Linked DNA regions of Urbifossiella limnaea. The protein of the gene in region 2 interacts with the protein of the main gene of each other region in a pairwise test. Links are inferred from orthologs where the notes say so. Each region holds a gene or a part of one and is shown on either strand. Other genes may lie near its edges.

Region 1 (11,784 bases), 2.6 Mb from region 2 along the record:
GGGTACTCGACGCCGCGGAGCCGGTTCAGCCGCTCGGTGAGCGCGAAGCCGGCCCGCTGTTCGGCTTCCGTGATCGGGCCTTCCGGTCGGCCGTAGTCGAGCGGGTTGGCGGGATCGACGCGGACCGGCACGGCGTCGTGGGCGGGGCCGAGGTAGTGGCCGTCCTTGAGGTTCCAGTACTCGCGGCGGCCCATGCTGACGAACTGCGGCAGGTTGTCGTTGAGCGACCCGAGGCCGTAGTGGACCCACGCCCCGAGCGTCGGGTACTCGCCGTCGAGCATGTGCCGGCCGGTGTGGAACTGCGTCTGGGCGCCGTGGTTGTCGTCCGTCGTCCACATGGAGCGGACGACGGCGAGGTCGTCGGCCCGGTCGCGGAGGTGCGGCAGCCAGTCGCTGACCTCGATGCCGGACTGCCCGCCGCGGGCCGAGCCCACTTGCAGCGGGTAGAGGCGGTTGCGCTGCTGGCCGTTGGCGTCGTTGACGACGGTGACGCGGTTGAGGGCGAGCTTCGCGGGGTTCTGCGTGTCGGCGAACGGCGTCTCGGCGATGGTCTTGCCGGCGTACTTCGTGAGCATCGGCTTGGGGTCGAACGTCTCCATGTGGGACACGCCGCCGTTCATGAACAGCCAGATGACGGACTTGGCCTTGGGGGTGAAGTGCGGCCGGCCGGTGGGCGGCGCCCACGGCGCGGCGGGGTCGGCGCGGCCGTCGCGGTGGAGCATGGCGGCGAGGGCGAGGCCGGTGAACCCGTGGCCGAGGTCGGCGAGGAACGCGCGGCGGTGCATGAGAGGCGCTCCGGAGGATAGCCGCAAAAAAGCACAAAAGACACAAAAAGGAAGACCACAAAATTCAGGTCGCGGACAGCGATTCGGACATCACGTACTTCTTGACAAAGAATCGCGGGGCGCCGAAGTTCACGAACAGGCCGTGTTCGAGCCGCGACGAGCGAAGGTAGCCGAGGAGCTGGGCGACGTGCTCGTCGGTCGTCGTCCGCACCGCCTTCGACTCGACTACCAGAATTCCTTCGACGAGGAGGTCGGCGAAGAAGTCGCCGAGGGGTGTCCCGTCCTCGTCGTACACGTCGATCGGGCGCTGCGTTTCGACGTGGAGCCCCTGCTTACGAAGTCGGTGCGCCAACCCACGCTCGTAAACCTTCTCCTGGTGTCCGTTCTTGAGGTACGAGTGGAGCGCGAACCCAGTTTCGCGGACGATGTCGCACAGCTCGAAGACCGTCCCCCACGGCTTCATGGCTCCCCCCTCCGTTCCTGTCTTAACCCTCTTGGTCTTCCTTTTTGTGTCTTATGTGCCTTTTTGCGGCCAACCGGCTTGCTCCGCTATCACCTCACGGTGACGAAGTCGTTGTGGTTCACCAGCGCCTGCACGAGCAGCGCCCGCGCCCGGCGGGTGCGCTCGGCCGGGGCGCCGCCGTTCGCGGCCCGCAGCTCGGCCAGCCCCTCGACGCACGCCGTCAACTCGGCCGCGCTCGGCGTCGTGCCCAGCACCGTCTCGAACGCCGCCGTCACAAACGCCGCGTCGTCGGCCGCGGGGATGCGCCCGGCGATCTTCCCCGCCGCGCCGATGGCGAAGCCGCTGTTCCACAGCGCCAGCGCCTGCTGCGGCACCACGCTCTCGGTGCGGCGGTAGCAGTCCAGCACGTTGGCGTCGTCGAAGATCGACAGCAGCTTGTGGTGGTCGTTGTGCGACTGGAAGAAGTACATCGCCCGCCGCCGGCTCGTGTCCTGCTCGGCCAGCGGGATCGGCGGACCGCCGCGCGTCAGGTCCAGTTCTCCGCTCAGGTGCAAGAGGCTGTCGCGGATCGTCTGCGCCGTCATCCGCGTCGGGTTCATGCGCCACAGCTTGCGGTTCTCGGGGTCCGCCGCGGCGCTCGCCTCCGCCCCCTTCGCCGAGGAGGACAGGCGGTACACGCCCGACGTGACGACGACGCGGTGGAGGTGCTTGAACGACCAGCCGTGCTCCATGAAGTCGGCGGCGAGCCAGTCGAGCAACTCGGGGTGGGTCGGGGCGGTGCCCTTGCGGCCGAAGTCGAACACCGTCGGCACCAGCGGCTGACCGACGTGCCGCAGCCAGACGTGGTTCACGACCACGCGGGCCGTCAGCGGGTTGCTGCGGTCCGTCAGCCAGCGGGCGAGCGCGGTGCGGCGGCCGGTGCTCGTGGTCGGGTACGGCCGGGCCTTCGCGGCGGCGTCGGTGTCCAGGTTCGACTCGCGGGTGCGGACGGCGCCGGGGAAGCGCTGCGCCAGTGCCGGCGGCGGCACTGTGCCGGCCTTCGCGTGCCCCTCGAACTCGCGCGCCGCGGCGAGCGCGTCGTCGGCCGCCTTTGTGGCCTTCTCCAGCGCCAGGACCACGCCGAGCGACGGCCCGCCGACCACCGCTTGCGCCTTCGCCGCGGCGCGCGCTCGCAGCTTCGCGGCGTCCGCCGCGGCCGACGCCTTCGCCACGTGCGCGGCGGCGATGTCGGGCCGCAGCCCCGGCTGCACCGCCAGCAGCGGCAGCTTCACCGGCTCGATCGTCAGCCCGGTCGGCGCCAGGAAGCGCGGTAGGCCCGGCTCGACGACGCGGGTCTTGTCAGGGGTGCGCTCGTCGCCGCGGACGTGGAACGGCGTCTTGGCGTCGGGGTTGGCGTCGAACGCCCGCGCCAGCCCGGCCTTCACCTCGTCGAGGTCGGGCGTCAGGTCGGTGCGGAGCTGGTACGGCTCGAACACGGCGCGAAGGCGGTAGTAGTCCGTCTGCGTCACCGGGTCGTACTTGTGGTCGTGGCACTTGGCGCAGTTCGTCGTCAGCCCCATCAGCCCCTTGCCGGTGTGCTCGACCACCTCGTCGAGCCACGTCGTGCGGTTGAACAGGAAGTACGGCCGGGCCAGGTAGCCGGTGGCGCGGAGCTTCAGCGGGTCGGTCGGGTACAGCTCGTCGGCGGCGAGCATCTGGCGGACCATCTCGTCGTAGCCCACGTCGGCGGCGAACGCCTCCACGGCCCAGTCGCGCCACCGCCACACGTGCCGCTGACTGTTGCGGAGCTCGGCCCCGAGCCCCCACCAGTCGGAGTAGCGCCAGATGTCCAGGAAGTGCCGCGCCCAACGCTCGCCGTACTGCGGCGACGCCAGGAGTTCATCGACGACGCGCTCGTAGGCGTCGGGGCGGGCGTCGGTCTCGAAGGCGGCTTGCTGCGCGGGCGTCGGCGGGAGACCGATCAAATCCAGGTAAACGCGCCGCAGCAGGACGCGCTTGTCGGCGGGGCCGACGGGAGTGAGCTTGCCCCGGCCGGCGACCACGAAGGCGTCGATCGGGTTGCCCGCGGCCGGCGGCGTCGGCTTCACGACGGGTCGGAACGCCCAGTGGTCGCGCGGGTCGGGCTCGGGGCGGTCGTCGGCGGGCACCTTCGCCCCGCCGTCGATCCACGCCCGCAGCTTCGCCACCTGCTCGGCCGTGAGCGCGTGCCCCTCCGGCGGCATCCGCGTGTCGTCGGTCGCGGTCACCCGCGCGATCAACTCGCTTCCCGCGGCCTTCCCGGGAACGACGGCGCCGGCGGCGGTCATGGCGGCGCCGGTGTCGAGGCGGAGTTTGGCCTTCTGTTGCAGGACGCCGTGGCAGGCGTAGCAGCGCTCGCGGAGGAGCGGCTGCACGTCCTTGCGGTAGTCCTGGGCGACGGCCGGCGACGCGGCGGCGAGCAGCGCCAGGGCGGCGAGGGGAGTCCGCATGGGGCGGGTCCGGGGCGGACGGGCGCGGGAGGAAGGCTGTGGTGTAGCGTAAGCGGGCGCGGGGACGGGTGCAAGGCGCGAATGCGTGTGGCGGAGCCCCGAAGGGGCGTCAGCCAATAGCCCAGGGCTTGCGCCCTGGGCTATTGGCTACCGCCCCTTCGGGGCTCCGGACCAGACGCCGGAAGCACCAAGCCGCAGGCACTCAGCGGCCCGGCAGCCCCGTGTACTCGTTCGGGTACACCGCGTCCACCGGGCTCGGCGCGAACGTGTCGCGGTACAGGTCGGCCGGCGTCGGGTGCGGCTCGCTCGTCGCCTCCACCGCCGCCGCGTCCGCCTCGGCCCGCGCCTCGTCGCGCAGCTGCCGGACGCCGTCGGCGTCGATCGCCGCCGCGTCGATCAGCCGCTGCTCGAACAGCGCCAGCGGGTCGGCCTCCGCCCAGTCCCGCTGGGCGCCGCTGCTCGACGAGTGGCCGTGCATCCGGCTCACCATCACCTCCAGCAGGTACGGCTTGCGGCCCTGCCGGCACACCCGCATCGCCCGGTCCAGCGCGTGCCACACCACCACCGGGTCGGTCCCGTCCACCGTCGCCGAGTCCACCCCGTACGGCAGCGCCCGGTCGGAGATCGGCCGCCGCGTGTGGACGGTCTCGAACGGCGTCGAAATGCCCGTGCGGTTGTTGGTCACGATCATCAGCACCGGCAGCGAATTGCCCGGCTGCGTCGCCCAGTTCAGGCAGCTCTCGAAGTCGCCTTCCGCGGTGCCGGCGTCGCCGCCGACGACGACCGAAATCCCCTCGCCGCCGTACCGCTTCTGCACCAGCGCGGTGCCGGGGGCCATCACGTACTGCACCTCGATCACGCTCGACACCGGCAGGACGTTCCACTCCGGGACGCAGTAGTGGCCGACGAAGTTGCGGCCGCGGCTGTGCCGGTCGGTGGCGCGCATGGCCAGCTGCCGGAGGTGGTCGGTCATGCTCATGCCCATGGCGAGCATGGTGCCGGCGTTGCGGTAGTGGAGGTGGAGGTAGTCGAAGGCGGGGCCGCGGCCCTTGAGGACTTGCCGGCCGAGGCAGACGTTGAACGCCTCCTCGCCGGGGCCGCCGATCCAGAAGAACGCCTCGCCCGACTTCGACATCTTGATCGAGCGCTCTTCCAGCGCCCGGGTGCGAACCATCTGGCGGTACAGCGTCAGCGCCAGTTCGGCCGAGATGGCGTCGCGGCCGGTGCGGACGACGGCCGCGGGGCGGGTGCTCGCGCCGCTGCGGCGCGGCCCGCCGGCGCGGCCTTCGGGAGGTTCCTCGTCGGCGTTTTGCTCCGGCATGAAAGCGACCCCGGGACGGGAAGGGGTGGAAGAGGTATCGGCATTATACCACGGGGACGGGCGACGGTAGTGGGGAACCCGGCGAGCGGCCGGCGTGAGCCGGCTGTTGTCGTGCGCGTCCGTGGCGCTCGACAACAGCCGGCTCACGCCGGCCGCTCGCCTGTTCACTTCCCGATCAGCGCGTCGAAGTCGTCCTCGGTCAGCACCGCGACGCCCAGTTCCTTCGCCTTGTCCAGCTTGCTGCCGGCCTTCTCGCCGGCCAGCAGGTAGTCCGTCTTCTTGCTCACGCTGCCGCTCGGCTTGCCGCCCGCCTTGCGGATCACGTCCTCGATCTCCTCCCGGCCATACCGCGTCAGCGTCCCGGTTACCACCACGGTTTTCCCCTGCAACGGCAGCCCCGCCGCCGTCGCCGCCGCGGCCCGCTTCTCCTCCGTCAGCGTCAGCCCCAGCTCGCGGAAGTCGGCGATCATGTTCCGCGTCGCGTCCGCCTCGAAGAACGCGCGAATCCCCTTCGCCCGCTCCGGCCCCACGCCCTCGGCGGCCAACAATTGCTCGTCGGTCGCGGCCAGCAGCGCGTCGATGGTCAGGAACTCCTGCGCCAGGATGTCGGCCATGCTGTCGGCGACGCCGGGGACGCTGATGCCGGCGAGCACCCGCGCCAGCCCGCGCGGCTTGCTCGCCTGAATGCCGTCGAGCAGGTTGTCGGCCCACTTGCCGCTCGCCTTCTTGGCGTCCTTCGGCGGTCGGGCCTTCAGCAAGTCCTCCTTCGTGAGGCGGTACAGGTCCGGCAGCGTTTCCACCAGATCGGCGGCGAGGAGCTCGTCGACCACCGCCTCGCCGAGCCCCTCGATGTCCATCGCGGCGCGGCGGGCGAACTGGAGCAACTGCCGCTTCAACTGGCCGCCGCAGGCGCCGCGCGGGGCGGTGCAGAAGTAGAACGGACTCCCCTCGTCGCGCTTCGTGGCGGCGCCGCAAACCGGGCACGCCGTCGGCCACGCGAACTTCGTTTCCGCGCCGGTGCGGGCGGCCGTCTCCACGCGCACCACCTGCGGGATGATCTCGCCGGCCTTCTCGACCACGACCGTGTCGCCGACTCGGACGTCCTTCCGCTCCATCTCGTCGGCGTTGTGCAGGCTCGCCTTGCTGACGGTGGTGCCGGCCAGCCGCACCGGCGGGTCGAAGTGCGCCACCGGCGTGAGCTTACCGGTGCGACCCACCTGCACCTCGACGCGGGCCAGTTTGGTCATCGCCTGCTCGGCCTCGAACTTGAACGCCCGCGCCCAGCGCGGGAACTTGCTCGTGTAGCCGAGCCGCTCGCGCTGCGAGAAGTCGTCCACCTTCACGACCATGCCGTCGGTGTCGTAGCCCAGGTCGTGCCGCTTCGTGTTCCACTCCGCGCAGTGGGCGATAACGCCGTCGATGTCGGGGAAGTGCTTCGTTTCCGGGTTCACCGGGAAGCCGAACGCCTTCATCGCCTCCAGCGACGCGAGGTGCGACGTGACGGCGAAGCCGTCGAGGGCGCCGAGCGCGTAGGCGAAGAAGCGGAGCTTGCGCCGCGCCACCTCCTGCGGGTCCAACATGCGGATCGAACCCGCCGTGAGGTTGCGGCAGTTCTCGTACGGCTTGTCGCCCGCGGCCACGCGCTCGCGGTTAATGCGGATCAGTTCGGCGCGCGTCAGGTACACCTCACCGCGGACCTCGTACAGCGCCGGCGGCTTGTCGGAACGCAGCTTCAGCGGCACGCCGCCGACGGTGCGGACGTTGTGCGTCACGTCGTCGCCGGCGTCGCCGTCGCCGCGGGTGACGCCGCGCGTCAGCAGGCCGTGCTCGTAGCTCAGCGACATGGCCACGCCGTCGATCTTGAGCTCGACGACGTAGGTGACCGCCTCCTTGCCGAGCGCCTTGCGGACGGAGGTGTCCCACTCGCGGAGCATGTCCGGGTTGTAGCTGTTCTCGATGCTGTACATCGGCTGGCGGTGGCGGACGGAGGTGAGCGCGTCCACCGGGGCGCCGCCGACGCGGCGGGTGGGGCTGTCGGGCGTGGCGAGTTCGGGGTGCTTCGCTTCGAGCTGCGTGAGTTCGTCGAGGAGGCGGTCGAAGTCGCGGTCGGAGATTTCGGGCGCGGCGTCGACGTAGTAGCGGTGGTTGTGGTGGTCGATGAGCGTGCGGAGCTCGGCGGCGCGGGCGGCGGGCTTGGGCATGGGCTGTTCCCCGGGGGATGGGGGGATTGTGCCCGCACCCGGGGCGAAAAGAAAGGTCGGTGGTCAGGCGCGCCTGGCGCACAGTTCCGCCGGCGCGTCCACCTCCGCCCGCAGCAGCGCCAGCGCGAACGTCTTCCCCTGCGTGTCGGTCCGCAGCGACGTGCTGGCGCCGCCCGCGAGCGCGTCGTACAGCACGAAGTTCAGCCCGCGCACGTTCACCGCCTCGAACCGCTTCACCCGCGACGCTCCCAACGGCGCGAAATACGCCGCCACCCACGCCGCCGTCAGGTGTTCACGGAGCCAGGCGTAGCCCGCGTCGGTGTACGCGATCACCGCCACGTTGGCGTGGTTCCCCTTGTCGCCGCTGCGGCCGTGGGCCAGCGTCGAGAGCGGCACCCGCGTCACGGCAGCACCTCCGCCGTGGCGTGTACGGCGCTCTTGGCGACCAGCGCCGGCCAGTACGCGAACACCTCGCGGACCGGCGGCCGGCCCGTCGTGTACCCCGTCGTGCCGGCGTAACCAGACGTGACCAGCGGCGCGAACTCGCGCGTGAACCGCTCCACCGCACCCCGCCGCGGGTCGCGCACCGCCACCCGCAGCACCACCTCCGGCGGGTCGAACGCCGCCGTCACCACGCCCGGCACGCACGCCCCGGCGCCGAGCGTTTCCACCAGGCTGTGCGCGAACGTCAGCCCCGCCTGTCGCAGCCGGTCCAGCAGAATCTCGCCTGACCGCCGCGCCTTCGCGGCGGCGTTCGGGCCGGCGATGACGAGCGTCCCCGCGGCCATGTACCCGTCGCGGTACGCCACCGACACCTTGTACGTGTCCGTCACGCCGCGGCCGCTCCCGCCGGTCACCGCGACTACGCCCGGCCCCGCCAGCCGCAGCTGCACCGTGGTGAAGTCGGCGACCACGTCCGGCGTGTAGTACCGGGCCGGGTCGGCGACCTCGTACAGCAGCTGCTCCGCCAGCGTCTCCACGTTCACGACGCCGCCGGTGTTGTCCGGCTTCGTCACGATGAAGTCGCCGCCGTCGCCGATCTCGGCGATCGGGTAGCCGACCGTTTCGAGGTGCGTCGCGTCGTCGGCGTTGATCCACAGGCCGCCGGTCGCCTGCGCGCCGCACTCGATGAGGTGGCCCGCCACGGTCGCCGCGGCGAGGCGATCGAAGTCGCCGAAGTCCCAGCCGAACTCGTGCGCCACGGGGCCGACCGTGAGCGACGCATCCGCCACGCGCCCCGTCACCACGATGTCGGCGCCGAGCCTCAGCGCCTCGACGATCGGCCGCGCCCCGAGGTAGGCGTTGGCGCTGACGACGCGGTCGCGCACCGTCGCCAGCGGCTCGCCCGTATCCAGGTGGCTCAGCGGGTGGCCGGCGGCGATCAGCTCATCGAGCCGCGGCATCAGGTCGTCGCCGCTCACGACGCCGACGCGGCGGCCGTCGAGCCCGGCCTGGGCGAGCACGTCGCGGGCCTTCGCGGCGCAGCCGTGCGGGTTCATGCCGCCGGCGTTGGTGACGATCTTGAGGTTCGGCTGCTCGGCGAGGGCGCGGGTGAGGCGGCCGAGGACGTGGGGGAAGTCGGTGGCGAACCCGGCCGCGGCGTCCTTCTGCCGCTGCACGGCGAGGATCGACATGGTGAGTTCGGCGAGGTATTCGAGCGTGAGGTAGTCGAGGCGGCCGGCTTCCGCGAGGCGGACGGGCGCGTCGGGGCTGTCGCCCCAGAACCCGCACCCGTTGCCGACGCGCACCCGCCGCATGTGGCGCTCCCCCGCGGGGTATCGTACGCGGCGGGGCTTCGTAGAGCACGGGTCAGGCCGACGGATTGCCGCGGGCGATCACTTGCCGGCGAGTTTTCGCTCCAGTTCCTCCACCCGCTTGTGCACAGCCTGCAGCGCCTCGATCAGGGCGGCGACGCAGATGGCCAGGACGATGCACGTCATCCCGAGGTACTGCGAGCACTCCTCCGGCTTGACGTCCTCGCGGCGGATGATGATGAAGCACCCGAGCGCCAGGATGCCGACCGCGAGGAGCAGGAAGTACCGGGGCTTGGACATCGCCGTTCACCTACGTGGGGCTTCCGCCGCGGGCGCGCGAGACGGCCTCGCCAGCGACGGAATCGGGTCGGTTGAGAGCTCGCTTGCTCATGAGTATCCGCGACCGCGGACCGGTGTCAAACAAAAAAGCGTTGCGCCGACCGATGCCGCATGTGCCGCCGCGCGAAGGCATCCGGTGCCGCCGCCGGCCGCGTTGCGACGGCCCGCCACCGCCGCTACCCTGGTGGGGAAAGTCCGCCCGATTCCCGCGTGCCGTGCCGCGGCCGGCGGGCACTACCCTCACAAAACCCGCCGCCGCGGCCAGGAGGTCCGCCGCCGATGGTCAGCCACGCCGGAACCGGCGGCGTCCGCCCGTTCCTCCAACTGCTCGAAGTGCAAGCCCTCCGCGGCGCCGCCGACCCGGAGTTGCTCCGCCGCGTCGCCGCCGCCGACGAGGCCGCGTTCCGCGTCGTCGCCGAGCGGCACGGGCCGATGGTGTTCGGCGTCTGCGCCCGGCTGCTCGGCAACCGGCACGACGCCGAGGACGCGCTCCAGGCCACGTTCCTGGTGCTCGCCCGCCGGGCCGCCGCGGTGCGGAAGTCCGAGTCGCTGGCGAGCTGGCTCCACGGCGTCGCCCGGCGCGTCGCGCTGCGGCTCCGCCGCGCCGACCGCCGCCGCACCGCCCGCGAGCACGCGGCCGCCGTGCCCGACGGCCGCACCCCGGCCGACGCGCTGGCGTGGGCCGAGGTGCGGGCCGGGCTCGACGACGAGCTCGCCCGCCTGCCGGCCGCGTACCGCGACGTGCTGGTGCTGTGCTACCTCGAGGGCCTGTCCCGCGACGAGGCCGGGCAGCGGCTCGGGATCGACGCCGGCGCCGTGAAGGGCCGGCTGGAGCGCGGCCGGCGGCTGCTCGGCGAACGACTGGTGCGGCGCGGCATCGGCCTGTCCGCGGGGCTGGCCGCGCTGGCGGTGGCCCCGGACGCGACGGCGGCGCTGCGGCTGGGCCGGCTGGCGGCGGACCCCGCCGCGGCGAGCCCGCGGGCCGCGGCCCTGTCCCACGAATTCCTGAAGGGAGTGGCGATGTCCAAGTTCAAGCTCGTGACCGCCGGCGTACTGGCGCTGGCCGTCGGCGTGGGAGTGGGGACCGCGCAACCGCCGAAGCCGGCGCCCCCGCCGGCGCGGCCGCTGACGGCCCGTCTGGAGGAACCCAGGGACACCGACGAGGCGTTCATCCGCCGCGTCAGCCGCGACCTGCGCGGCACCGACCCGACGCCGGCCGAGGTCCACTTCTTCCTCGCCAGCAAGGACGCGAACCGGCGGGCCACGCTGGTGGACCTGTTCGTCAGAGAGCGGACCGCGAAGGCCGCCGGGCAGGCGGACAAGGTGGCCGAGCGGGCGAACGAGCTGACCCGGTGGTCGGACGCCGACACCGCCGAGGCAGTCCGGCGGTACGCCGAGGCCGTGCAGCTGGCCCGCGCCCGAGATGAGGAGGCGCGGGCGATGGCCGAGAAGGCGGCCGCGGACCGGAACGCGGAGGCCCGGCGCGCGGCCGAACAGGCGGTTGAGGCGCAGCGGGCGCAGGTGCTGGCCGAGGCGCTGGCTCGGCGTGCCCAGGCGGAGCGCGACGCCGACCGCGCCCGCGCCGACGAGGCGCTGTCGCGGGAGAAGGCGCGGCTGAAGGAGAAGGGTTCCCGCGAGCCCGCCGAGCCGAGCCGGCCGACCGAGCCGAAGAAGGCGCCGGTTCCGCCGGGGCCGACCACGCCCGCCCCGCCCCCGACCCGGGCGGCCGCCCCCGCCCCTGCGGCGAACCTGGAGGTGCTGAAGGTGCGGGTGCAGCTGGCCGAGCTGACCGTCCGCGAGAAGGTGCTGGGCGCCCAGCAGTTGCAGGAGCAGGTGAAGCGCGGCGTCGTGCCCGCCGGCGAACTCGACCGGGCGAAGTTGGAGGTGGAGCGGGCGCAGCTGATGCTCCGGGAGGCGCAGCTGACGCTGGAGCAGGCCGAGCGCGCCGCCCCGCGGGCGGTCCCGCCGGCGACCCGGCCGTAAGCGGGCTCGACGCCCGGGGGCGGTCGCCCCCCGGGCGTCGAACCGGTTTGTGCACTACACTTCGGGCATGTTCCGCCCGTTCTTCGCCGCCGCCGTCGCGTCGCCCGTCCGCCGCCGCAGCCTGCGGCAGGCCGTCGCCCTGCACGCCGTATTGTGCGTGCTGCTGGCGTGGGCCGCGGTCAACAACCCCACCCCCGCCGGCCGCACCGCCGTCGCTAACTTCGCGCTCGTCCTCGGCATCGTCGAGGGCGGGGCGCTCGTCGGCTGGCGGCTCACGCAACTCCCCAAGAGCCAGGCGCTCGAGTTCCTCCTCGTGTCGCCGCTGCGGCCGCGCGGCGTGTTCCTCGCCGAAGCCGCGGTCGGAATCTGCCGCTTCGCCGTGGTGCAACTCGCCGGCCTGCCCGCGCTCGCGGCGCTGGTGTGGCAGGGGCTCATCACGCCCGCCGACCTGTGGCCGCTGGCGCTGATGC
Region 2 (12,021 bases):
TCGCGAAGCGGACCAACGACGCCACCGTCGTCGAGGTCAACATGACCCGCACCGAGGCCAGCCACTACGCCGACGTCGGCCTGTACGGCCCGGCCGGCGAGGTGCTCCCGAAGCTCGTGGCCGAACTGGAACGAACCGCATGACCGCGACGCGACTGGACGGCAAGGCGCTGGGGCAGACGATGCGGGCCGAGGTCGCCGCGGAGGTGGCGGCCCGGGTCGCGGCGGGGAAGTCGCGGCCGGGGCTCGCGGCGGTCATCGTCGGCGACAACCCGGCGAGTCACGTCTACGTCCGCAACAAGCACAAGGCCTGTACCGACGCCGGTCTCGCCACCTGGGTTCACACGCTACCCGCGACCACCACCCAGGCCGAACTCCTGGCCCTCGTCGCCCGGCTGAACGCCGACCCGGCCGTTCACGGCATCCTCGTGCAGTTGCCGCTGCCGAAGCAGATCGACGAGGACGCCGTCCTCCGTGCCGTCACGCCGGCGAAGGACGTGGACTGCTTCCACCCCGAGAACGTCGGCCTCCTCGCGGTCGGCCACCCGCGTTACTACCCGTGCACGCCGCACGGCGTCTTCCACCTCCTCGCCCGCAACGGCTTCGACCCCGCGGGGAAGGAAGTCGTGATCGTCGGCCGCAGCAACATCGTGGGCAAGCCGCTGGCGCTGATGCTCGCCCAGAAGCGCACGGCCGCGAACCCGGCCGGCGGCGACGCGACCGTCACGATCGCGCACACCCGCACTGCCGACCTGACCGCTGTTTGTCGGCGGGCCGACATACTCGTCGCCGCCGCCGGCGTGCCGCGCGTCGTCACGCCCGAAATGGTCCGCCCCGGGGCCGTCGTCGTGGACGTGGGGACGAATTCCATGGACGGCAAGCTCGTCGGTGACGTTCACGAGGGCGTCGCGGCCGTGGCGGCGGCCCTCTCTCCCGTCCCCGGCGGCGTCGGCCCGATGACCATCACCATGCTACTCGTGAACACGCTCGCCGCGGCCGAACACATCGACGGGTGAGTGGTACAATTCCCGGTATGCGGGTCGCAATCGTCAACGATCTGGCGCTGGCTCGGGACGTGCTCCGGCGGGTCGTCCGGTCCGTACCGGGGTACGTCGTCGCGTGGGAGGCGGTGGACGGCGACGACGCCGTGACGAAGGCCGTAGCCGACCGGCCCGACGTGATATTGATGGACCTGGTGATGCCGCGGCTCGACGGGGCCGAGGCCACGCGGCAGATCATGCGGCAGGCCCCCTGCCCCGTTCTGCTCGTCACCGCGACCGTCGGCGGCAACATCGCGCTGGTCTACCGGGCGATGAGCGCCGGGGCGCTGGACGCGGTCGAAACGCCGACGCTCGGCCCCGGCGGCGTGCCGCACAACGCCGAGCCGCTGGTCGCCCGCCTCACGAAACTCGACGCCGCCCTCCGCGGGCAGACGGGCTCCGGTTTCGTCCCCGTTCCGGCGACGAAGCCCCCGTCGATCGACGTGCCGCGGATCGTCGGCGTCGGCGTGTCGACCGGGGGGCCGGACGCGCTCGCGGCGGTACTCGCGGCGTTGCCGGTCGGCTTCCCCGCGGCCGTGGTCGTCGTTCAGCACATCGCCGCCGAGTACGCCCCGGGTCTGGCCGAGGCACTCCGGCCGCGCTGCCGGTTGCCGGTCCGCGTGGTCGCCTCCGGTGAAGTGCCGCACCCCGGGACGGTCTACCTGGCCGCGACCGACGACCACCTCGAACTCGCGTCCGATCTGCGGCTGCGGTACACGCCGGCGCCGCACTCGGCGCCGTACCGGCCGTCGGTGGACGTGTTGTTCGCCAGCCTCGCCGCCCGCGCGCCGCGGCCGGGAGTCGGCGTGCTCCTCACCGGCATGGGCACCGACGGCGCCGACGGGTTGCTGAGGTTGCGGCAAATCGGGTGGCATACTATCGCCCAGGACGAGGCGACGTGCGTCGTGTACGGGATGCCGAAGGCCGCGGTCGAGCGCCGCGCGGCGACCGAGGTGCTGCCGCTGGGCCTGATCGGGGCCGCCGTCGTGAACCAGGTGCGGAGCCGGACCAGGTCTTGACCCGCCCGCGCCGGTTGCCCTTGCTCCCCACTTCGCCCGCGGGTTAGACTCTACCCACACCCGCCACGCGCCGCCGGAAAGGATTCCGCCCGTGACGCGCCCCGCGCCCCCGGACGCCCGCACCGCCGCCTTCCTCGAAGCCGTCGACGACGCCGTCGGTCGCGGCCGCCGTGGACTACTCGCCCGCCAGAAGCCGGACGGACACTGGGTCGGCGAGCTGGAAGGCGACACGATCCTCGAATCCGAGTTCATCCTCCTCCTGGCCTTCCTGGGCAAGGCCGACGACCCGCGCGTCCGCCCCGCGGCCAACTACCTTCTTCAGAAGCAGCTGCCGAGCGGCGGCTGGCCGAACTACCCCGGCGGCCCCGCCGAGGTCAGCGTGTCGGTGAAGGCGTACCTGGCGCTGAAGATCGCCGGGCACGCCGCCGACGAGCCGCGGATGCGCCGCGCCGCCGCCGAGATTCGCAGCATCGGCGGGGCCGAGGCGACGAACTCGTTCACGCGCTTCTACCTCGCCCTGCTCGGCCAGCTGCCGTACGCCGCGTGCGCGAGCGTGCCGGCCGAGATCATCCTGTTCCCGCGCTGGTTCTACTTCCACGTCTACGCCATGTCGGCGTGGAGCCGCACCATCTTCGTGCCGCTCAGCATCGTGGACGCCTACAAGCCCGTGACGCAGCTGCCGGGGTCGCAGGGCTGCCGCGAACTGTTCCTGAACCCGCCCGAGACGCCGCGCTGGCCGGCGACGCCGACGACGCAGTGGTTCTCGTGGACGAACTTCTTCCTCGGCGTGGACTGGTGCTTCAAGGCCGCCGAGAAGTTGCGGCTGACGCCGCTGCGTGGGTGGGGCGTCCGCGAGGCGCGGGCCTGGATGCGCGAGCGGATGGCGGAGAGCGACGGGCTCGGGGCGATCTTCCCGCCGATCGTGTACCACGCCATCGTGCTGAAGTGCCTCGGCGTGCCCGACACCGACCCCGAAGCCCGCTGGGTGATGAAGCAGCTCGACGACCTGTGCATCCCCGAGGGCGACACGCTGCGGCTGCAGCCATGCCTGTCGCCGGTGTGGGACACCGCGTTGTCACTCATCGGCATGGCGGACGCCGGCGCGGCCGCGGCCGCCGACTGCGACGCGGCCGTGCGCTGGCTCCTCGACAAGGAAGTGCGGCGCGAGGGCGACTGGGCGAAGACCGTGCGCGGCGTCGAGCCCGGGGGCTGGTTTTTCGAGTACCGCAACGCCTTCTACCCCGACACCGACGACACCTCGATGGTGCTCATCGCCCTGGCGCGCACCGGCCACGCGACGCGCGTCGCGGCCGCGCCGGCGGTCCGCCGGGCGCTCGACTGGCTGCTCGCGATGCAGAACTCGGACGGCGGCTGGGCCGCGTTCGACCGCGACATCGACAAGCAGGTGCTTGAAAAGGTGCCGTTCGCCGACCACAACGCGATGCTCGACCCGAGCTGCCCCGACATTACGGCCCGCGTCCTCGAATCGCTCAGCCACTACGGCTACCGCGTCGGTCAGCCGCCGGTCGATCGAGCCGTGCGGTTCATCCTCGCACGGCAGGAAGACAACGGCAGCTGGTTCGGCCGGTGGGGCGTGAACTACGTCTACGGCACCTGGCAGGTGCTCGTCGGCCTCGCCGCGGTCGGCTTCGACATGACGCAGCCGGTGGTCCGCCGGGCGGTCCGCTGGCTCAAGGACGTGCAGAACGAGGACGGCGGCTGGGGCGAGAGCTGCCGCAGCTACGACGACCCGACGCAGGCCGGCGTGGGCCCCTCGACCGCGTCACAGACCGCGTGGGCGCTGCTCGGGCTGATGGCCGCGGGTGAGACCGACACGGCCGAGGTGCGGGCCGGCGTCGAGTACCTGATCGGCACCCAGGCCGCGGACGGCGGGTGGGCCGAGGAGCCGTTCACCGGCACCGGCTTCCCGCGGGTTTTCTACCTGAAGTACCACCTGTACCCGGTGTACTTCCCGCTGATGGCGTTGGGCCGCTTCGCGGCAGGCTACGGGCGTCGGGAGTCGGGACTTCGGGCAGACCAGGCCCACCCGGCTCCGCGCCCCCGGATGCAGGCCGCGGCGGTTCGGTCCCGGAATACCGAATCCTGAATCCCGAATCCCGAATCCTGCCGGCGCCGCCGGCCCGGAGAAGGACATGCGCTTCCCGCTCAGCCTGACCACCGACATGGCCGGGTACATGATCAAGAAGAAGATCAAGCGCGAGCGGCGGTTCCCGCTCGTGCTGATGCTGGAGCCGCTCCACGCCTGCAACCTCACTTGCACCGGGTGCGGCCGCATCCGCGAGTACGAGAGCACCATCAAGGAGAAGCTCACCGTCGAGGAGTGCCTCGACTCGGTGGACGCGGCCGGCGCCCCGATCGTGAGCATCTGCGGCGGCGAGCCGCTGATCTACCCGCAGATCGGCGAGTTGGTCCGCGGCGTGCTCAAGAAGCGGAAGCACATCTACCTCTGCACGAACGGGATGTTCATCAAGAAGAAGCTCCACCAGTTCAAGCCGACGAGCCGGTTCTTCTTCAACGTCCACCTCGACGGCCTGGAGAAGACGCACGACAAGGCCGTCGAGCGGGACGGCGTGTTCAAGGAGGCGGTCGAGGGGATCAAGGCGGCGAAGGCGGCCGGGTTCATGGTGTGCACGAACACGACGGTGTTCCAGGACACCGACATGGCCGAGGTCGACGCCCTGTACGCCTACCTCTCGCAGCTCGGCGTCGACGGCTTCATGCTGTCGCCGGCCTACGGGTACGCGGCCGTGTGCAGCACGAACCCGGACGCGGCCGAGATCTTCCTGACCCGCGACCAGATCAAGCAGAAGTTCAACGAGGCGGCCGGGCTGTTCAAGAAGTACGCCATGAACACGTCGCCGGTGTACCTGGAATTCTTGCAGGGGAAGCGCGACCTGACGTGCGCCGCGTGGGCCAGCCCGACCCGGAACGTGAAGGGCTGGAAGGGGCCGTGCTACCTCATCACCGACGAGCACCACCCGTCGTTCGGCGACCTGATGGAGAACACCGACTGGTCGAGCTACGGGTACGGCAAGGACCCGCGGTGCGAGCACTGCATGATGCACAGCGGGTACGAGGTCGCGGCCGCGCTCGGCGTGAACAGCCGGCTCGGCGACAGCCTGAAGATGCTCCGCTGGCAGCTGACGTGACCGGCGTGCTGTTCGCGCTGGAGCGCGAGGCGGCCCCGTTCCGGCGGCTGGTCCGCGGGCGGCAGGACGTGGCCGTTCGCGTGTCGGGCGTCGGTCGCGCCGCGGCGCAGGTTACGGCGCTGAGGCTGGTCGACGAGGTGCGGCCCGACCGCGTCATCGCCGCCGGCTTCTGCGGGGCGCTCGACCCAGGATTGAAGGTCGGTGACATCGTGGTGTCACCGCGAATCGTGACGGTCGATCGAATCGTCGGACCGCCGGGCGAGAAGGCTGCCCTACGAGCCTCGGCCGGGGCGGACGCGGTGGACATGGAATCGGCGGCGGTCGAGGAAGCGTGCCGCGAGCGCGGCGTGAGTTTTTTCGCGGTACGGGCGGTGTCAGACACCGCCGACGCCGAGTTGTCACCCGAGTTGGTACGGTTGCTGAGCGGGGGCACGGTCTCGGTGCCCCGTGTGCTGTTGGCCCTGGTCCGACGGCCCGCCTTGCTCCCCGAATTCTTGCGGCTCGGGCGCGACACCGCGACCGCGGCCGGCACACTCGCCCGGGCGCTGGTCGCCAAGCTGGATCAGGAAGCGGGCGCGTCCGACACGATCACCAGTTCCCGCTCGCGGACGTAGGCTTCACCCGAGCCCAGCTCCGCCGGCGTGGCGCGGTCGTGGTACTCGGGCGGTTCCGCCTCCTCGCCGCTCCAGCAGGCGTACACCTCGACCTCGCGCTGGTGTTGCAGCGCGACCGCCAGGTAGTCGCCGAACGCCCGGCGGCACGCCGCGGTCGCGGCGTCCACCTCCGCGTCCGGGTCGTCCGTGCCGTACGGGCCGTAGTGGAACCCGCACCCGCAGCCGTCCTGCGACCCGGCGAAGTACACGTACGGCTTCGTGAACCGCTGACGGACCGGGTCAGCCGGGTCCGACTGCTCGACGACGTGGAACGCAGGCCGGGACTGGTCCCACGGCCAGGTCGGCAGTGGGTAGTCGGAGCCAACGTAGACGACCATACACATCGGCTTCCCTCCGGTGGTTCGGAGCGGACACGCGGGCCGCGAGGTAGGTTCAGACCACGACGACGTTGACCAGCTTCCGCGGCACCACCTTCACCAGCTTCACGGTCTTGCCGGCGATCGCGGCCTGAACCGCGGCGTCGCCGCGGGCCGCGGCTTCCAGGTCGGCGTCCGACACCTCGGCGGGCACCTTGAGCCGGGCCTTCAGCTTGCCGTTCACCTGCACCGGCACCTCGATCTCGTCCGCCTTCGTCAGCGCCGGGTCGAACGCCGGCCACGGCTCGTAGGCCAGCGTCGGGCCGCGGCCGAGCGCCCGCCACAGCTCCTCGGCCGCGTGCGGGGCGTAGGGGGCGAGCAGCAGCACGAACGGCTCCAGCACCGCCCGCGGCCGCGCTTCCAGCTTGTTGACGTGGTTGACGAACTCCATCATCGCCGCGATCGCCGTGTTGAAGCGAAGACCGTCGGTGTCCTCGGTGACCTTCTGGATGGTACGGTGGAGCACCCGCAGCGTGTCCTTGTCCGGCTCAACTTCCTTCACCGCCGCGTGCAGCTTCAGCTCCTCGGCGGTGTCGTCCACGATCAACCGCCACGCCCGCGTCAGGAAGCGGTACACGCCCTCGATCGACTTCGTGTTCCAGGGCTTTACCGCCTCCAGCGGCCCCATGAACATCTCGTACAGCCGCAGGCTGTCGGCCCCGTACTCCTGCACCACGTCGTCGGGGTTGATGACGTTCCCGCGGGCCTTCGACATCTTCTCGCCGTTTTCGCCGAGGATCATGCCCTGGTTCACGAGCCGCTGGAACGGCTCGGCGCACGGCACGTAGCCGCGGTCGAACAGCACCTTGTGCCAGAACCGGCTGTACAGCAGGTGGAGCACCGCGTGCTCGGCCCCGCCGACGTACAGGTCCACCGGCAGCCAGTACTTCAGCTTCTCCGGGTCGGCCAGCACCTCGGTGTTCTGCGGGTCGATGTAGCGGAGGAAGTACCAGCACGAGCCGGCCCACTGCGGCATCGTGTTCGTCTCGCGCCGGTAGGCCACGCCGTCGCGCGTGACGTTCACCCAGTCCGTCGCCTTCGACAGCGGCCCCTCGGGCGTGCCGGTCGGCTTGAAGTCGGCGAGGTCGGGCGGGATCAGCGGCAGCTCGGTCGTCGGAAGCGGCACCAGCTCGCCGTGCGGGCCGTGCAGCACCGGGAACGGCTCGCCCCAGTAGCGCTGCCGGCTGAACAGCCAGTCGCGCAGCTTGTAGTTCACGCGCCGGCTGCCGAGCCCGCGCTCCTCCAGCCAGGCGGTGATCTTGGACTTCGCGGCCGCGGTGTCGAGCCCGTCCAGCGGGCCGGAGTTCACCGCCACGCCGTCGTCGGTGTATGCCTCGGTCAGGCGAGCCATCGTGCTCCCGGTTCGCTTCAGCCACTCGGCGGTCGGCGTCACCACGGTCACGACCGGCAGGTCGAACAGCTGCGCGAACTCGAAGTCGCGCTCGTCGTGGCCGGGGACGGCCATGATGGCCCCGGTGCCGTAGCCGGACAGCACGTAGTCGGCGATCCAGATCGGGACGCGCTCGCCGTTCACCGGGTTTACGGCGTAGGCGCCGGTGAACACGCCGGTCTTCGTCTTGGCCAGCTCGGTGCGCTCGAAGTCGCTCTTGCGGGCGGCGGCGTCCTGGTACGCCTTCACGGCGGCGGCCTGTTCGGGGGTCGTGATCCGCGGCACCAGCGCGTGCTCGGGCGACAGCACCATGTACGTGGCGCCGAACAGCGTGTCGGGCCGCGTGGTGAACACGGTGATCGGTTCGGAAACGGCGGGCTCACGCCCGCCGCTCGCCAGTGCGAAGTGAACCTCCGCCCCCTCGCTCTTGCCGATCCAGTTCCGCTGCATCTGCTTGATCGACTCCGACCAGTCGAGGCCGGCCAGGTCGTCGATCAGGCGCTCGGCGTAGGCGGTGATCCGCATCAGCCACTGGCGCAGCGGCCGACGCTCGACCGGGTGGCCGCCGCGCTCGCTCTTGCCGTCGATCACCTCCTCGTTCGCCAGCACGGTGCCGAGCGCCGGGCACCAGTTCACCGGCACCTCGGCCTGGTACGCCAGCCGGCGGTCGTCGCGATACTGGCGAACGGCGGCGTCGCCGCGCGCGGCGACATCGGGGGGAATGGGTAGCTCCGCGATCGGGCGGCCCTTCCCCGCCGCGGCGTCGTACCAGGTGTCGTACAGGACCAGGAAGATCCACTGGGTCCAGCGGAAGTACGTGGGGTCGGTGGTGTCGACCTCGCGGTCCCAGTCGTAGGAGAAGCCGAGCGACTGAATCTGCCGGCGGAACGTGGCGATGTTCTGCTGGGTCGTGATGCGCGGGTGGACGTTCTTCTCGACCGCGTACTGCTCGGCCGGCAGGCCGTAGGCGTCCCAGCCCATCGGGTGGAGGACGTGGAAGCCGCGCATCCGCTTGAAGCGGGCGAGGATGTCGGTGGCCGTGTACCCTTCCGGGTGGCCGACGTGGAGGCCGGCGCCGCTCGGGTACGGGAACATATCCAGGACGTAGAACTTGGGCCGGCCGGCGGCGGCCGGGTCGCCGGGGTCGGGCGTGCGAAAGGTCTTGTTCGCCAGCCAGTACTGCTGCCACCGGCGCTCGACGTCGGCGGGGTTGTAGCTCGGCATCAGCCTCGGCCTCGGTGGGGGTGCGGAATCTGGCTTACGGCAGAGGAATAACGTGTCAACGCCCCGCGAAGTGATGTCCGACGCTTGAGCCGGGTTCACGGTCGGCGCCGGGCGGGAGACGAAAACGACGGCGGCCGGCGACCCGATGGGTCGCCGGCCGCCGTCGTTTTCGGCCGAGATTACGAATCGCCGACGGCCTTGCCAGCACCGCCGCCACCCTGCTTCGGACCGGCCCCCGGGGCCGGGGCGACCGCGCCGCCGCCCTTCAGGTCGAAGTTGTGGGTGTTCGAGCCGGAGGTAATTTCGACTGAGAGCTTGGAGCCGGTGTTGTACTCGCCGGGGATGTACTGCACCTTCTCCTCGTCCTCGGTGCCGGGGTCGCTCTCGTTCTTGACCTTCTTGCCGGTCCCCTTCAGCCAGGTGATCTGAACGGTGTACTTACCCGGCACGAGCTTCTTGTTCGTCGGAATCTTGTAGGCGCCGCCGACGATCTGGCCGGTCGCGACCGCCTCCTTCCCGCCCTCCGTGAGGAACGCGATTCCGCCGCCGTCCACGTTCTGGCCGTCGATCTTCACGGTGCCCGAGATGTTGGGCCCGCCGCAGCCGACGACGAACACGAGAGACAGTGCCGCCGAGCCGAGCGCGATTCGGAGTCGCCGCGGGAACATGGGAGGGGGTTCTCTCAGGGGGTGAACGGAAACGACCCGGGCGGACGACGGCCGTCGTCCGCCCGGGTGATACGCGGGTGATGGTCAGTCGATCGAGACCGGCCGCCGGTCGTTCGGGTGCTGGAGCTTCTGGAGCGTGAAGTTCGTGTTCAGCGCCGGGAAGCCGACGTGGCTGTCGGTTGTGTCCGCGTCGATCGAGTCGGTCAGGAAGACCACGTGACCGTCGGCCATTGCGAACAGAACGCCACCCGTGTGACCGCTGCTGTAGGCCAGTCGCTCGTTGTTGCCCGTGTTGAACGGGGGGTTCGTGATCGGGACCGGGCGGGGGTTGATCCCGTACCCGGGCCGACCCTCGAAGCTGGCCGAGGTGGTAGTCGAGCGGACGTACATCGCCCCGACGTTGAAGATGCCGTCGCGCTCGCCGAGCAGGATCGTGTTGCTCGAGCCGTCGCGGATGGTGTCGACACTGAGGGCGTCCGGCACGTTGCTCCCGTTCGTCCGACCCGGCCCGAGTACCTCACGGTTGCAGACGTAGTTGTTGGTCGCGAAGTCCACGGCCCAGCTCGGGGCGGTATTCAGGTCCGGCAGGACGTCCGACGGGCAGCGGTACAGCGTGAGGCGGGTCGAGCAGAGCGTCACCAGGGCGGCGGTGTTCGGCCCCGAGTTGAACTGCGCGGGGAGCGGAACGGTGTCCAGGACGTTGGCCGGGGGAACGGCCAGCTGGGAGTAGAGGTTACCCTGCTCGATGTACGGCATGATCAGCGTGGCCCAGGTCCAGCCCGGGCTCGGCGCCACCGCACCGCTGGTCGAAGTCAGGTGCCCGGCTGGCAGCTTCTTCTGGCTGTCCTGGAACAGGTGCATGCCGAGGGCCAGCTGCTTCAAGTTGTTCAGGCACTTGGCCCGGTTGGCCGACTCGCGAACCTTCTGCACCGCCGGCAGGAGCAGGCCGATCAGAATGGCAATGATGGCGATAACGACCAGCAGCTCGATCAGGGTGAACCCCCGCCGGCGCCGAATCGGAGGAGGCATGAACGAGAGCTTCAGCACGACCTTCTCCAGGAAGAGTTGGGGGCGAACGTAGACCGGTACGGAGTACAATGACGGGCTCTAAGAGCCTATGTTACGAGCAAACCGGAGCGAACGCCAGCGAAAAGACGGGGGTCGGGGTCAATTTTTGCCGCCCCGCAGTGCCCGGAGCCCCGTCGGCGCCGGCGGTACAGTTACGACGCCGCCGCGCCCGAATGGTTTCACGAACTCGCGGCGCGGGCCGTGTCGGCGTCCAGGTAGCGCGCCCCGACCACCCACAAGATGCCGCCCGCGAGGATCATCACCGACGTGGCCAGGAACGCCGTCGTCAGCCCCCAGGCGTCGGCGGCCAGGCCGATCAGCGGCGGCGAGATCACGTCGCCGAGGATGTGGATGACGAAGATGTTGATGGCGAACGCGGTCCCGCGGATGTCGGCGCGGGTGACGTTCGCCAGGATCGTGTTGGCCGGGCCGGTGTTGACGAACAGGCCGAACACGGCCACGAACAGCGGCAGCCACGCCCACGGGAACGGCACGTACAGCATCGCCACGAACAGCGGGAACGACAGCACCGTCCCCCACCCGGCGACCTGGAAGTACGCCCCGCGCACGCCCTTCGCCCGGAGGTTGTCGCCGAGCCAGCCGCCGAGCAGCGTCGCCCCCAACCCGGACAGCACGACGATGGCGCCGAACCGGGTGCTCACGCCGCCGACCGTCGCCGAGTCGGCCGTCGGGGCCGCCTCGTAGACCCGCTCGCCGTACTGCCGCAGCCGGTCCGGCCCCAGGAGCTCCAGCAGCAGCGCCTTGAAGGCGGGGAAGTCGTACTCCTTCTCGCCGGCCACGCTGCGGAGCCGGGTCGTCACCTCGTCCGGCACCACCCGCGACTCGTCGCTGGCCTTCAGCTCCTCCAGCTTGGTCACCGCCGCGGGCGTCAGGGCGAAGCGGGCCTCGCGCTGGAAGATGTACGTCGGCGCCCACGCCGCCACGCCGCCGAGCATGAACGTGGTACACGTCATGCCGGCGCAGCAGAGGACGAACGACTTCACGCCGGTGAGCTCGCGGAGGACCGCGAGATACCCCGGCGACCTGGCCTTCGGTGCGTCCGCAGCCGGCGCGAGGTGCACGCGCGGGTCGCGCATCAGGAAGCACAGGCCGCCCAGGATCAACCCGGGTATCACGACGACCTGGAACGCCATCCGCCAGCCGAACGCGCCCGCCACCAGCCCGCCGACCACGAACCCGAGCGCACTCCCGACCGGAATCGCCAGGTAGAACCACGACATGACCTTGCCGCGGTCGGCCACGGGGTACATGTCCGAGAGCATCGACGGGGCCACCGGCCCGTAAGCCGCCTCGCCGACGCCGACCAGGCAGCGCGTCAGCACCATGATCCCGTAGGCGCCGGCGAGCCCCGACCCGCCGCTCGCCAGGCTCCACACGATCACCGCGATGCCG

Evidence for each region.
Region 1: the proteins of leuS (region 2) and ligA interact in binary tests that used the Escherichia coli proteins (3 or more experiments, as listed by UniProt). The link is inferred for Urbifossiella limnaea from one-to-one orthologs.

Annotation. Positions count from the first base shown.
Region 1 is NZ_CP036273.1:6,313,426-6,325,209, forward strand. The notes cover bases 4,721-7,643. They hold ligA (NAD-dependent DNA ligase LigA), read right to left. Parts: upstream 7,239-7,643; coding sequence 5,202-7,238; downstream 4,721-5,201. Other genes in these bases: ETAA1_RS25715 (thiamine pyrophosphate-dependent dehydrogenase E1 component subunit alpha), read right to left, coding at 4,721-5,037; ETAA1_RS25725 (AtuA-related protein), read right to left, coding at 7,302-7,643; ETAA1_RS25730 (acyclic terpene utilization AtuA family protein), read right to left, coding at 7,640-7,643. In the rest of the region: ETAA1_RS25700 (DUF1501 domain-containing protein), read right to left, coding at 1-785; ETAA1_RS25705 (GxxExxY protein), read right to left, coding at 850-1,248; ETAA1_RS25710 (PSD1 and planctomycete cytochrome C domain-containing protein), read right to left, coding at 1,338-3,716; more of ETAA1_RS25715, read right to left, coding at 3,919-4,720; more of ETAA1_RS25730, read right to left, coding at 7,644-8,995; ETAA1_RS25735 (hypothetical protein), read right to left, coding at 9,074-9,292; ETAA1_RS25740 (sigma-70 family RNA polymerase sigma factor), read left to right, coding at 9,611-11,314; ETAA1_RS25745 (hypothetical protein), read left to right, coding at 11,382-11,784. UniProt on the Escherichia coli protein: DNA ligase that catalyzes the formation of phosphodiester linkages between 5'-phosphoryl and 3'-hydroxyl groups in double-stranded DNA using NAD as a coenzyme and as the energy source for the reaction.
Region 2 is NZ_CP036273.1:3,750,863-3,762,883, forward strand. What follows is about bases 6,074-9,233. They hold leuS (leucine--tRNA ligase), read right to left. Parts: upstream 8,873-9,233; coding sequence 6,275-8,872; downstream 6,074-6,274. Other genes in these bases: ETAA1_RS15390 (hypothetical protein), read right to left, coding at 6,074-6,219; ETAA1_RS15400 (hypothetical protein), read right to left, coding at 9,052-9,233. In the rest of the region: ETAA1_RS15360 (SIR2 family NAD-dependent protein deacylase), read left to right, coding at 1-143; ETAA1_RS15365 (bifunctional 5,10-methylenetetrahydrofolate dehydrogenase/5,10-methenyltetrahydrofolate cyclohydrolase), read left to right, coding at 140-1,015; chemotaxis-specific protein-glutamate methyltransferase CheB, read left to right, coding at 1,033-2,058; shc (squalene--hopene cyclase), read left to right, coding at 2,150-4,165; adenosyl-hopene transferase HpnH, read left to right, coding at 4,212-5,228; ETAA1_RS15385 (phosphorylase family protein), read left to right, coding at 5,234-5,842; more of ETAA1_RS15390, read right to left, coding at 5,791-6,073; more of ETAA1_RS15400, read right to left, coding at 9,234-9,540; ETAA1_RS15405 (DUF1559 domain-containing protein), read right to left, coding at 9,625-10,638; ETAA1_RS15410 (spinster family MFS transporter), read right to left, coding at 10,788-12,021.